Regions from separate parts of the Mesorhizobium sp. WSM3866 genome, predicted to be linked through region 2. Evidence: predicted binding sites of a transcription regulator. Region 2 holds the regulator's gene; the other holds the start of a gene.
What was found. The regulator HrcA, encoded in region 2, represses chaperone genes, less so after heat shock. The targets are predictions, from matches to a motif close to GTTAGCACTCNCNNNNNGNGAGTGCTAAC.

Region 1: a site for HrcA is predicted at 1,664-1,692, ahead of groES (co-chaperone GroES). Genes of this name have one in related genera too.

What each region holds. Positions count from the first base shown of each region.
Region 1 is NZ_NSGC01000008.1:254,140-257,548, reverse strand. It holds gene groL (chaperonin GroEL) at 1-1,152, opposite strand, end outside; gene groES (co-chaperone GroES) at 1,205-1,519, opposite strand; gene CK222_RS19940 (Hsp20 family protein) at 1,867-2,343, shown strand; gene CK222_RS19935 (Hsp20/alpha crystallin family protein) at 2,433-2,942, shown strand; gene CK222_RS19930 (hypothetical protein) at 3,319-3,409, shown strand, end outside.
Region 2 is NZ_NSGC01000002.1:51,140-54,548, forward strand. It holds gene CK222_RS04270 (sorbosone dehydrogenase family protein) at 1-544, opposite strand, end outside; gene CK222_RS04275 (hypothetical protein) at 655-852, opposite strand; gene hrcA (heat-inducible transcriptional repressor HrcA) at 884-1,966, opposite strand; gene rph (ribonuclease PH) at 2,147-2,863, shown strand; gene CK222_RS04290 (VOC family protein) at 2,946-3,356, shown strand; gene rdgB (RdgB/HAM1 family non-canonical purine NTP pyrophosphatase) at 3,357-3,409, shown strand, end outside.

The DNA of each region.
Region 1 (3,409 bases), on a different contig from region 2:
CGAACCGCCGACGCGGATCACAGCCACGCCGCCGGCGAGCTTGGCCAGACGCTCCTGCAGCTTCTCGCGATCGTAGTCCGAGGTGGTCTCCTCGATTTGCGCCTTGATCTGCGCGACGCGGCCCTGGATCTCCTCCTTCTTGCCGGCGCCATCGACGATCGTGGTGTTCTCCTTCTCGACCACCACTTTCTTGGTGCGGCCGAGCATCTCCAGCGTGACGTTCTCAAGCTTGATGCCGAGATCCTCGCTGATAGCGGTGCCGCCGGTGAGGATGGCGATGTCCTCCAGCATGGCCTTGCGGCGGTCGCCGAAGCCCGGAGCCTTGACGGCCGCAACCTTCAGGCCGCCGCGCAGCTTGTTGACCACCAGCGTCGCGAGCGCCTCGCCCTCGACATCCTCCGCGATGATGAGCAGGGGCTTCGCCGACTGAACCACCGCCTCCAGAACCGGCAGCAGCGCCTGCAGGTTGGAAAGCTTCTTCTCGTGGATCAGCACATAGGGCTCTTCGAGCTCGACGCGCATCTTATCCTGATTGGTGATGAAGTAAGGCGAGAGATAACCGCGATCGAACTGCATGCCTTCGACCACTTCCAGCTCGGTGTCGGCGGTCTTGGCTTCCTCGACGGTGATGACGCCCTCGTTGCCGACCTTCTGCATCGCCTCAGCAAGGAAACGGCCGATCTCGGCATCACCATTGGCCGAAATCGTGCCGACCTGGGCGATCTCGTCATTTCTGGTCACCTTGCGGGCGTTGGTCTTCAACTCCTGAACAATAGCCTCGACGGCTTTGTCGATGCCGCGCTTCAGATCCATGGGATTCATGCCGGCGGCAACGGCCTTGGCACCTTCCCTGACGATGGCCTGGGCGAGAACGGTCGCGGTGGTCGTGCCGTCGCCGGCGATATCGCTGGTTTTCGAGGCGACCTCGCGCACCATCTGCGCGCCCATGTTCTCGAACTTGTCCTCGAGCTCGATCTCCTTGGCGACAGTGACGCCGTCCTTGGTGATGCGCGGAGCGCCGAACGACTTGTCGATGACGACATTGCGGCCCTTAGGGCCGAGGGTGACCTTCACCGCGTCGGCGAGGATGTTGACGCCGCGCAACATGCGGTCGCGGGCGTCGGAATGGAATTTCACTTCCTTGGCAGCCATTGGAACACTCCTTCAGCAGGCACCTTTCATTGACCGATCGGGTTGGGCCGGTTCAAGCCGCTTTTCCCAACGCCGATGTCTGCTCGACCACACCCATCACGTCGCTTTCCTTCATAATGAGCAGGTCTTCACCGTTGAGCTTGATCTCGGTGCCGGACCACTTGCCGAACAGGATGCGGTCGCCGACTTTGACGTCGAGGGAAATGAGCTTGCCGCTCTCGTCGCGCGCGCCGGAACCGACGGCGATAATCTCGCCTTCCTGCGGCTTCTCCTTCGCCGTGTCCGGGATGATGATGCCGCCGGCCGTCTTCTCCTCGGCCTCGACGCGGCGGACCAGAACGCGGTCATGCAATGGATGGAACTTCATATCGTTCTCCTTCGGGACAAACAGATTTTGAGAGGTTCCTCCACTCCGGACCGGAAGGACCGGAGCGGGGCTCGCGATCCTTTCGGCCTCGCGCATGTGGATTTGGTTTTGCACGCGCCGGTTTCAAGAGGCCGCAAGAAATTTTTTGGCACTCGCAACAGCCGAGTGCTAGCGCCGTGAAAACAAAGGTAATTATGCAGCTTTGACGGGCGCGCCCCGGACCTCTTGACGGCAAAGGAATCAATTCCCAAATCGAACCTGCCGGCGCCTGATGTGGCCGGCAAGGTCAAGGAGCGCCGCTGCCTTGGCGCTCCTCGTATCTATGTTGCTCAATGGAGGATGTAGCTATGAGAACCAGTTTCGACTTTTCTCCCCTGTTCCGGTCGAGCATCGGCTTCGATCGAATGCTGAACGCGCTCGAGACCGCAAGCCGCATCGAAACCGCTGACAACTGGCCGCCCTACGATATCGCCAAGAGCGGCGAGGACGACTACCGCATCACCATGGCCCTGGCAGGCTTCAGCCAGGACGAACTGGCCATTACCCAGGAGCAGAACATGCTGATGGTTTCTGGCCAAAAGGCAGGCGAGGACAACGGCGAGTACCTGCATCGCGGCATTGCCGGCCGCGCATTCCAGCGTCGTTTCGAGCTTGCCGATCACGTCAAGGTCGTCGATGCGAGCCTCGTCAACGGCCTGCTGACAATCGACCTCAAACGCGAGATCCCGGAAGAAATGAAGCCGCGCCGGATCGAGATCACGGCGGACAAATCATCGCCAAAGGCCGCGACAAAGAAAATCGAGGCCGACAACAAGGCGGCCTGAGCCTTCTCGCCGCGCTTTGCGCCAAGCGCCGGCTGATGTTCCCGGCGCTTGTGGGCCTTGTCTTCCGGATGAACAGAAAGGAGGAAAAAATGAGTGTTCGTGATCTGATTCCCTGGGGCCGAAACAATGGTAACCAGGTTCCAAGTGTCTTCCGCGACGGCGAACGCGATCCTTTCCTGTCGCTGCATCGCGAGGTGAATCGGCTGTTCGACGACGTCTTCCGGGGCTTCGGTTCCGGCTTGCCGTCCCTAGGCGGCGTATCAGCCTTTGGTGCCGGCTGGCCGAGCGTTGAGATCTCCGACAACGAGAAGGAGATCAAGGTGGCGGCCGAAGTCCCGGGCCTGGACGAGAAGGACATCGAGGTGCTGCTTGATGATGGCGTGCTGACGCTGAAGGGTGAAAAGCGCTCCGAGACGGAGGACAAGGAGCGGCAGTTCTCCGAGCGCATCTATGGCCGCTTCGAGCGTCGAATCCCGCTGGGCTACGAGATCGAAGAAGACAAGATCGATGCCCGCTTCAAGAACGGCGTGCTGACGGTAATGCTGCCCAAGACCGCGAAGGCGCAGTCGCAGGCCAAGCGTATCGAAATCAAGAGCTGATGCCTGGATGCAGGGGTTGGACCGACGGGTCCGGCCCCTGCGGCATGACGGAACCTCGGCGCTAGATGGAACGGCCAACGCTGGCGTAGGTGCTGGCTGGAGCGTGGAACGGCTCCCTTTCCAACGAGTGATCCGCCCGCAGCGGGCGCCAGGTGCTCGCTTGCGGCTCGATGACGTGCGGTCGACGCAGGCCATTCTAACCGTTTACCGCGCTGAGCGCAGATGCCGCTGACGGAACACCGCGCAAGCCTCTGGAAATCCGCGATAACCTTAATTCCTTCCTTCTTTTGGTCAGGCTTCCCGTACGGAACGTTAAGGGCTAGATTAGCAATTCGTTAAGTAATACGGCGGGTGTGAGCGTAAGAGGTGTGCCGTTATGAATTTCAAATCCCTGATCAAACGGGCCGAGGACGTAGACAAGGAATTTCAAGAGCTCCAGTCGGATCTGGCAGAGGCTTTCGAAGAAT
Region 2 (3,409 bases):
TTTCGGGCTCGCCGGAAGCTTTGAGGTCGCCGTCGCGATAGGCAAAGCGGACGACGCTGTTGCTGTTGGCGACATAGACCCATTGCGGCTTGTCGCCCGGCGGATAGAAGGCGATGCCGTAGGGCCGGGTCAGGCCTTTGGCAAAGACCGACTTCTCGGCGGGCTTGGCGCTGCGTTCGGCCAGTCGATAGACGCGGACCTGGCTCGCCCTGCTGTCGGCGACGAAGAGATCGCCGTTCGGCGCCGTGCGCACGACACGCGGGCTGCTGATGCCCGAAGCCACCAGTTCGGCCGAAAAGCCGGGTGGAAGGGCTGGCGTGGCATCCTCGGGGCGATCGGTGACACCGCCGCCGTTCGAGGCGGATTCGGCGACATTTGGCTTCGGGAGATCGTCGGGCCTGATGAGGCGCCGCACGCCGGGCCGGTCGGCCCTCCAGTCACCGAAGGCCTTTTTGCCGGTGAGCAGGGGCTGGTCGGCCTGCTGCGCGACGGCGCCGGAGGCCAGGAACAAAGCGAGGGCGGCAAGGCCGGCAATCCGTATCATGCTGTTCTCCGTTATTCGCCAACGTGCATCAGCAACCAGACAGCGAATATCGGGCAGGCTTTCCAAAAGAGAAGCCGGGCATGCAGATTTTGACGGAAAGCGCCGGCAGTTCAGCTCTCTTCGATATCCAGATCGTCGTCGAGCTGCTTTTCCAGCGCGACCAGATCGGCCGGCAGCGGCAGGCCCATGGCGCGCATTTCCCTGAGCTTCTCGCGCAGTAGCTCCTGGATCTCGTGATCGTCTTCCGGTTGGTTCACCATCTCCTCGAGCAGCAGGCTGATCTGGGCCTTGAACGATTCCAGCGCCATTTCCACCCTCCTTGCGACGTTTCCGGCTCGCCTACCTCAGCATGCGCGAAATCAACTGGGCCGTATAGTCGACCATCGGAACGATGCGGGCATAGTTCAATCGCGTCGGGCCGATGACGCCGAGCGCGCCGACGACGCGCGCATCCTTGTCGCGATAGGGCGCGACCACGAGCGACGAACCGGACAGCGAAAACAACTTGTTCTCCGAGCCGATGAAGATGCGCACGCCCGGACCTTCCTCGGCGAGGTCGAGGAGCTGCAGCAGTCCGTCCTGCGTTTCCAGATCCTCGAACAGATGGCGCAGCAACTCGAGATCGGCCTGGGCGGTGACGTTTTCCAGAAGATTAGCGCGGCCGCGCACGATGAGGCGCGCCGGCAGGCCGCTTTCGGCGCCGGCCCATACCGCGAGGCCCTTCTCGACCAGCTCCTGCGACAAGGTGTCGAGAGCCGCCCTGGTCTCGTCCTTGATGCGCGCGATCTCGACCCGCGCCTCGGCCAGCGTGCGGCCGCGGATATGGGCGTTGAGGAAGTTCGAGGCCTCGTGCAGCTGCGAGACGGTGATGCCGGCCGGCAGGTCGACAACGCGGTTCTCGACATCGCCGCTCTGCGACACCAGGACGGCGAGCGCCTTGGTGGGTTCCAACTGGATGAACTCGATGTGCTTCAGAGCCACCTCGTTCTTGGCGGCGAGCACCAGGCCGGCGCCGCGCGACATGCCGGAGAGCATCTGGCTGGCCTCGGTCAGCATATGCTCCAGCGTGGCGCCCGAGCCCGAGGCACGCACCTGCGCCTCGATGACGCGACGCTCGTCGTCCGACAGATCGCCGAGCTCCATGAAGGCATCGACGAAGAAGCGCAGGCCGGTCTGGGTAGGCAGGCGGCCGGCCGAGATGTGCGGCGCGTAGATCAGCCCCAGATGCTCGAGGTCGCTCATCACGTTACGGACGGTGGCCGGTGACAGCGACGACGGCAGGATGCGCGACAGGCTGCGCGAGCCGACCGGCTCGCCGTCGCGCAGATAGGAATCGACAATCCGCCGGAAGATGTCGCGCGAGCGCATGTCGAGCGACTGAAGCACGGGCGGCTGCGATGCGGGATCGACTGCCTTGTTCATTCCAGCGAAGAACCTCCTATCGAAAGATATAGACTTAAGCCTCCGTGGTGCAACCCGGGCCATTTTCGCTAGCGCCGTTTCCTTGGCGCCCCGTTTCCTTGGCGCCCTTTTCCTTTGCGCCATCCGTCGCATGCGTCTACAAGCCGCCGACGAATCCAAAACCATAGGAAAGAAGGCCGAATGCGCCCCTCCAAACGCCAGCCCGACGAAATGCGCGCCATCTCCTTCGAGCGCGGCGTCTCCAAGCACGCCGAAGGCTCGTGCCTGGTGAAGTTCGGAGACACGCATGTGCTGTGCACGGCGAGCCTGGAGGAAAAGGTGCCGGCCTGGATGCGCAATTCCGGCAAGGGCTGGGTTACGGCCGAATACGGCATGCTGCCGCGCTCGACGGGCGAGCGGATGCGCCGCGAGGCTTCCGCCGGCAAGCAGGGCGGCCGCACGCTGGAGATCCAGCGGCTGATCGGTCGTTCGTTGCGCGCCGTTGTCGACCTGCAGGCGCTAGGCGAACAGCAGATCACCGTCGACTGCGACGTTATCCAGGCCGACGGCGGCACCCGCACCGCCTCGATCACCGGCGGCTGGGTGGCGCTCTATGACTGCCTGCGCTGGATGGAAGCGCGCCAGATGGCCAGCGTTTCCAAGGTGCTCAAGGACCATGTCGCGGCGATCTCCTGCGGCATCCATGACGGACAGCCGGTCATCGATCTCGATTATCTCGAGGATTCCTCGGCTGGCACCGACGCCAATTTCGTCATGACCGGCAAGGGCGGCATCGTCGAGATCCAGGGCACGGCGGAAGGCGAGCCCTTCTCCGAAGAGCAGTTTTCGGCACTGATGGGACTGGCCAAGAAGGGTATTTCTCGGCTGGTCAGCCTGCAGCAGATGGCGGTGGCGTAGGGTCACCGATGAGGTCGACGATCCTTCGCATCCCCCTCTGGCCTGCCGGCCATCTGCCCGACAGGGCAGAGGGGGGTGCTTCGTGACTCCCTCCGCGATTCTGGAATCAGCGCTCTACGTCACAGATCTAACCGCTGCCGAAGCCTTCTACCGCGACATCCTCGGCCTGGATCCGCTGGGCAAGGTCGAAGGTCGCCACGTCTTCTTCCGCTGCGGCAACGGCGTGCTGCTCATCTTCAATGCCGAGGCGACGAAAATTCCGCCGGCGCCCGACGCCAGGCTGAAGGTGCCGCCGCACGGCACGGTCGGCGAAGGGCATCTTTGCTTCACCGCGACTGCGGCCGAGATCGCCCAATGGCGCAAGCATTTGGCGGCCAAGAACATCGCCATCGAAAGCGATTTCGAGTGGCCGCAGGGCGGACATTCGATCTATATCCGCGACCCTTCGGGCAATTCGATCGAGTTCGCCGAACCAAGGATCTGGGGTCTCTGAATGCATTCTTTGAACGGACAAAAGATCGTCGTCGCCAGCCACAATGAAGGCAA